2 linked regions of the Planctomyces sp. SH-PL62 genome follow. The protein of the gene in region 1 interacts with the protein of each later gene in a pairwise test. Links are inferred from orthologs where the notes say so. Each region holds a gene or a part of one and is shown in the gene's direction. Other genes may lie near its edges.

What was found.
Region 2: the proteins of VT85_RS25950 (region 1) and VT85_RS06255 interact in binary tests that used the Escherichia coli proteins (3 or more experiments, as listed by UniProt). The link is inferred for Planctomyces sp. SH-PL62 from one-to-one orthologs.

What each region holds. Positions count from the first base shown.
Region 1 is NZ_CP011275.1:72,320-75,569, forward strand. Bases 156-3,149 are described here. They hold VT85_RS25950 (iron-sulfur cluster assembly scaffold protein), read left to right. Parts: upstream 156-1,468; coding sequence 1,469-1,831; downstream 1,832-3,149. Other genes in these bases: VT85_RS25940 (glycosyltransferase), read left to right, coding at 156-367; VT85_RS25945 (glycosyltransferase), read left to right, coding at 429-1,427; VT85_RS25955 (hypothetical protein), read right to left, coding at 1,844-2,638; VT85_RS25960 (hypothetical protein), read right to left, coding at 2,674-3,149. Outside these bases: more of VT85_RS25940, read left to right, coding at 1-155; more of VT85_RS25960, read right to left, coding at 3,150-3,250. UniProt on the Escherichia coli protein: A scaffold on which IscS assembles Fe-S clusters. Exists as 2 interconverting forms, a structured (S) and disordered (D) form. The D-state is the preferred substrate for IscS.
Region 2 is NZ_CP011273.1:1,614,665-1,617,585, forward strand. What follows is about bases 1-2,917. They hold VT85_RS06255 (cysteine desulfurase family protein), read left to right. Parts: upstream 1-811; coding sequence 812-2,023; downstream 2,024-2,917. Other genes in these bases: VT85_RS06250 (class I SAM-dependent methyltransferase), read right to left, coding at 1-537; VT85_RS06260 (HesB/IscA family protein), read left to right, coding at 2,114-2,443; VT85_RS06265 (hypothetical protein), read right to left, coding at 2,583-2,917. Also shown: more of VT85_RS06265, read right to left, coding at 2,918-2,921. UniProt on the Escherichia coli protein: Master enzyme that delivers sulfur to a number of partners involved in Fe-S cluster assembly, tRNA modification or cofactor biosynthesis. Catalyzes the removal of elemental sulfur from cysteine to produce alanine.

The sequences.
Region 1 (3,250 bases):
TTCGACCGAGGGCCCCGACGACCTGGAGGCGATGCGCTGGGCCTGCCAGCTCCGCTTCCAGGCGGGGGCGGCCGCCGAGGCCGAGGAGGCGATCCGTCGGCTGCTCGGGCGGACCCCCGACGACGCCTCGGCCTGGCACAACCTGGGCACGCTCAAGCTCCAGCTCGGGAGCCACGAGGAGGCGGAGGGCTGCTACCGCGAATCCCTGCGGCTCCGCCCCGATCACGCGTCGACCCACCTGCACCTGGGATACGCCCTCAAAGGGGGGGGACGCCCGTCGGAGGCCGCCGCGGCCTGGCTCGACGCCCTCCGCCTGGCGCCGGACGACCCCGCCGCCCTGGAGGAGCTCGGCCGCCTCGAACGATGACGGCGGCGGCCGCCGGGCTTGCGGCGTCGCGGTGGAGGATCCGACGAGTCGGGAGGCGGCGATGACGTTGGTGCAGATCGTCGGGCCCACGGATCGATGGGTCCTGCATTCCCTCGCGCGGAAGCTGGCGTCCAAGCTCCCGTACGCGACCTTCGCGCCGTGGCGGCCCCGGCCGCTTTCGGGGGGGATCGCCTATTACGTGAACTACGCCCTCTACGAGGCGCCGAGCGGCGGCCTCGACGTGGGCTTCTTCACCCACGTCGAGGACGAAGCGGGGTTCCTCGACCGGGCGCGTCGGATGGACCACTGCGTCTCGATGTCGAAGCTCTACGCGGATTGGCTGCGCGATCGGGGCGTCCTCCATGCGACCCACGTGCCGATGGGGTTCGACTACTACCGCTTCCGTCCCAAGCTCGTCCTCGGCGTCGTCGGCCGGCTCGAGCACCCGCGGAAGGGGATGGCCCTCGTGGAACGGCTTCGGAGGCTGGATTTCGTCGAGCTGGTCGCCACGGGCGGCCTGCTCGAGGAGGACGCCCTCCGCGAGGCCTACCAGAGGGTCGACTACGTGCTCATCCCCGCCACGGTGGAGGGCGGGCCGATGAGCCTGCTCGAGGGCCTGGGCAGCGGCCGGCCGGTCATCGCCCCGGCGGGCGTGGGCATGGTGCCCGAATTCGAAGGCTCGCCCCAGGTCCTCCTGTACCCGGCCGGGGACGCCGACGCGTTGGAGGAGCTGGTCGCCTCGCGGCACCGGGAGAAGCTCGCCCGGGGCCGTCCGGTGCAGGGCCGGACCTGGGACGACTGGGCGAGGTCCCACCACGAGCTCTTCGCCGAGATCCTGCGAGAGCGCGGCCTCGCCCTGCCGGAGCCGGCGGAGGGGTTCCGATTCGGCCTGATGGGGGAGATCGACGTCCCGTTCGATGCGGACGTCGAGGCGCTGGAGGCCGTGATCGACGGCGTCTCGCGGAGCCTCTACTTCGGCGGGCCGGGCCCGGCCCGCCGGGACCTCTCCCGATGGGTCCGCGAGTTCCCGTGCGTCGAGACGCTGCTGGATCGCCTCTGAACCCCGGCCGGAGGGCCGGCGAAGTCCCGGGAGGATCGCCGATGGGTCGATTTTCGGACGTCTTGATGGACCACTTCACCTATCCGCGCAACTCGGGCGCCCTGGAGGCCCCCGACCGGGTCGGCCTGGCCGGCAGCCCGGGGCAGGGCCCCTTCATGTCCCTGCACCTGAGGCTGGAAGGCCGGACGGTGGCCGCCGCCCGGTTCCAGACCTACGGCTGCGGCGCGAGCATCGCCGCCGGCTCGATGCTCACCGAGATGGTCGTCGGGCGGACCGTGGACGAATGTCGGGCCCTGACCGCCGAACGCCTCTCCGAGGCCCTCGAGGGCTTCCCTCCCGACAAGCTGCACTGCCCCGTGCTCGCCGTCGCGGCCCTGCATCGGGCTTTGGAGGGGGACGCGTGAGCGGCACGGCCGTCACGCCGGGCGGGCCAGGGGGCCGAGCCGCCGGGCGAGCAACGACGCGTCGGACAGGTCGATCCGGCCGGCCCCGCCCGCGAGCTCGAGGAACCGGCGGCACTCGCGCCGGTACTCGGGCCCGACGTCCGCCTCGCCGAGCCTCGACCGCAGCCGCGACGCGACCCCCTCGGTCCATTTGAAGTGATGGACCAGGTAGCCGTCGCCGGGGCCCGCGGGCGGGGGCTCGTAGGAGACGCCGAGGGCGTCGTGGTTGACGCCGCCCCGCAGCCTGGCGCCCGCGCGGCAGATCATGACCTTCTGGGTCCACCCGCCGAGCGCGCCGCCCGTCAGCTCGCATCCGATCGGGAACTGGAGCCCGAGGTCCGGATCGGGGCGGACCGGCGCGAGGACGCCCCCCTCGGCCACGCGGTCGACGAGGCGGCCCCGGACGGCCCGGTCCCGACGTCGGCCCAGCGGCCCGACGACCTCCGCCAGCGGCGCCGGATACTCGTGGAATTCGTCCAGGTCCAGCCGCATGACGAAGTCGTCGGCGTCCACCCCGGCGGCGCGCAGGACGCGTTCTTCGACCGCCGCCTTCTCGGGGTCCGCGAAGCGGTCGCACTCGACCCAGGTCGCCGCGGCCGGCCGCCCCGCGGCCGCCTCCGCGGCCCTGGCCGCCAGGGCGCCGCGCGTCGGCGTGCGCACCACGACGAACGTCCGGCGCACGCCGAGCCGGTCGTAGTGCTCCAGGAAGTGGGGCAGCAGCCCGTGGTCCTCGTAGATCGAGACGACGGCGTAGACGCTCGCGCCCATGAGGGGGACGACCTCCGAAAGTCCGAAAAGGTTCGTCAGCTCGGAGGGAACAGCTCGGACCATTCCCGGAGCGCCCCGCCCAGGCGTCGCAGGTAGTCGACCTCCCCGCGGGCCAGGTCCTGGCCCACCCGCCGGATGCACTCGCAGGGCGTCGCGCAGCCCGAGAGGTCGACGGCGTCGACGACCCGCCAGAATCGCTCGTTGAACCCGATCCCCGGGGCTTCCTTGACCAGGTTCTGATAGACGTCGCTGGCGCGGGCGTGCCGCACCCACGGGCGGCCCATCGTGATCTGCCAGCCCAGGTGGTCGCACGCCTTCTGGGCGATCACCCCGAACCAGATGTCGTCGAATCGGCGGTACGGCCACCCTTCCCCCTGGAGCGGGAAGTACGCCAGCGGGGCGAATTCCCGCCGGAAGCACAGGTTCATGCCGCAGATCGGCGCATACTGGCCGCGCGGCAGGACCCGCCCGTCGTCCGGCGGGACGAAGTCGGTCATGGTCCCCCTCACGAGCTGGTGGGGGGCGTCGAAATCCGGGACGCCCGTCCACAGGCCGACGTTGAGCATCACGTTCGGCAGGACGCCCCGGTCGTCGTAAGGGAGCCCGCGGGTC
Region 2 (2,921 bases), on another replicon or contig:
GGCGGAGGCGTGGTGGACGTTGCCCTCGCGGTAGGTCACGCAGACGTCGTAGATGAACCAGCCCCAGGGGGCGTCGCGGTAGCCGTCGATCAGCAGCAGTCGCCCGCCGGGCTTCAGGACGCGGTGCATCTCCGCCACGGCCCGCTCCTGGTTCGGGTAGTGGTGGAAGCTGTTCGCGCAGGTGACGAAGTCGAACGACCCCGATGCGAACGGCAGTCGCTCGCTGTCCCCCTGGACGGGATGGACGGCGTCGGCGAGGGCCCGCCAACGGTGGGCGCCCTGCGTCAGCATGTCGGAAACGAGGTCGACCCCGACCACTCTCGCGTCGGGAATCGCCTCGCGGACCCTCGACGCGAAAACGCCGGTCCCGCAGCCCACATCGAGGATCGAGGCCGGCCGGCCCTCGGCGACCGCCCCGATCCGGCGGATCAGGGCACGATGCGAGGGGCCGAACAAAAGCCACTGGAGCACGCAGCGATCGTAGCTCTCGCTCCAGCGACCGAACTCCTCCGTCGCCTGCTTCTTGTCGTACGCCACTTCGGCCTCCCGCCGTGCCCGGCTCATTGCCAGTGGTTGGTCATCCCTGATGGGCGCGCCGGGCGGCTGGTCCGCCGTCGGCCCCCTCGCGCATCGTGGCAACCGGCTTTCTACCCGGCCCCGGAAACCGGCACAACCCGGAATTCTTCAAGGAGGTTCGGCCACGATCCGAAGGCCCGTCGCTTCCGGCGTCTTGATCCTCGGCGCTTCGGCCAGTAAGATAAAAAGTGCAGAATATGGTGCGAAAAATCCGCCCCGGGCGAGGTCCCACTCTGTGTCCAGGTCGGCCGTCTATCTCGACAATCATTCCACCACGAAACCCGATCCTCGGGTGGTCGAGGCGATGCTGCCTTATCTGACCGAGGTTTACGGCAATGCGGCGAGCGTCTCCCACCGTTTCGGCCGGGACGCGGCCGAGGCCGTGGAACGGGCCCGCGTGCAGGTCGCCGGGGCCCTCGGGGCGGCCCCTCGGGAGATCGTTTTCACTTCCGGGGCCACCGAGGCCAACAACCTGGCGATCAAGGGCGTGTTGCCGGGGCTTCGGCGTCGCGGCGATCATCTGGTCGCAACGACCGTGGAGCACAAGTCGGTCCTGGACGTGGTGGAACGTCTGGCCCGCGAGGACGATTGGAAGCTGACCCTGGTCCCCTGCGACGAGTCCGGTCGGGTGGACGCCGAGGCTGTGCGCCAGGCCCTCCGGCCCGAGACCGTCCTCGTCTCGGTCATGACGGCCAACAACGAGGTCGGCACCATCAACCCGATCCGGGAGATCGGCGCGATCTGCCACGAGCGCGGGGTCGTCTTCCACACCGACGCCACCCAGGCCGTCGGCAAGCTCGACCTGAACGTCGAAGCCGACCAAATCGACCTTCTCAGCCTCTCGGCGCATAAACTCTACGGTCCGAAGGGCATCGGCGCTTTGTACGTCCGTCGCCGCGATCCCCAGGTCCGGCTCCGGCCGCTGTTCGACGGCGGCGGCCATGAGCGCGGAATGCGAAGCGGGACGCTGGCCGTCCCTCTGATCGTCGGCCTCGGCGCGGCCGTCGAGCTGGCGATCCGCGAGCGGAGCGTGGACCTTCCCCGAATTCGAGGCCTGCGCGACCGGCTCGAAGCGGGAATCCGGGACCGCGTGTCGGACGTGACGCTCAACGGCCATCCGGTCGCCAGGCTGGACGGCAATCTCAATCTCAGCTTCGCCTACGTCGACGGCGAGGCGCTCATGATGGCGATGCGCGACATCGCCGTGAGTTCCGGCGCCGCCTGCACTTCGGCCGAGCCGGAGTCCAGCCACGTCCTCCGCGCGATGGGTCGCGACGAGGACTCGGCGCGGGCGAGCCTCCGGTTCGGCGTCGGCCGTTTCAACACCGCGGACGAGATCGATTTCGCAATCGAGCTCGTGGCGAACGCCGTCTCGACCCTCCGGCTGCACAGCGCTGCCTGGACGGCCGGGGCGGGGCGGAATTCGAGCGAACACGTTTCAGGTTGACGTCGTGGTATGATTCCCCGTGCGGAGCCATGCCGCTTCAGGTGGTTTCCGAGTCGTTCCGAGCGAGATGCAAGAAAAGGAGATCGTGCGATGGGCGTGACGCTGACCGAGAAGGCGGCCGACGAAGTCAAGAAGATCATCACCGACCAAAGCCTTCCCGAGGATACCGTTCTCCGCATCGGCGTCCAGGGCGGCGGCTGCAGCGGGTTCTCCTACAGCCTGAATTTCGACACCGACACCAGCGATCGCGACCGCATCGCCGATTACTTCGGCGTCAAGCTCGCCATCGACAAGAAGTTCGACCCCTACCTCGACGGCACCGTCCTCGACTTCTACGACGGGCTGGAGAAGCGCGGGTTCGTCTTCAACAACCCCAACGTCGTCAAGAGCTGCGGCTGCGGCTCCTCGTTCCAGGTCTGAGCTGAGCGCCCCTCGCGACGACCAGCAACCGAGGGCCGGGGGCGGCCGCAAGCCGCCCCTGGCCCTCGTCGCTTTCGAAAAGGGATGGTCGCGGCGACGCCCGGCCGCGCCCTTGCCGCGACGGCCGAGATGTGAAGAATCAAACCAACTTCCCGAGAACCCCAGGGCCTTCGGAGTCGTAGGCGGCCAGTTCCTGCGGCGTGACGCTCCAGCGGCCGGCGAGGTCCATGACGTCCTGCTCGTCGGGAGTCGTCCGATCTCCCCAATCGCCGTCCACCGTCGACTGATCGACGAACCGGCCGAAACCGAGGACCTGCTCCTCCTGGGTGAGCGGCCCCTCATCCCAGAAAACCTCGCCGTGTTCGCCGTGCCAGCCGTAGGCCCTGATGATCTCACCGTCGACCGCCCGGGCCCACCCCTGCAATTCGACGACGCGATGCGAGACGTAGAACTGGGCCTCGCCGAACCTCCGGCTCAG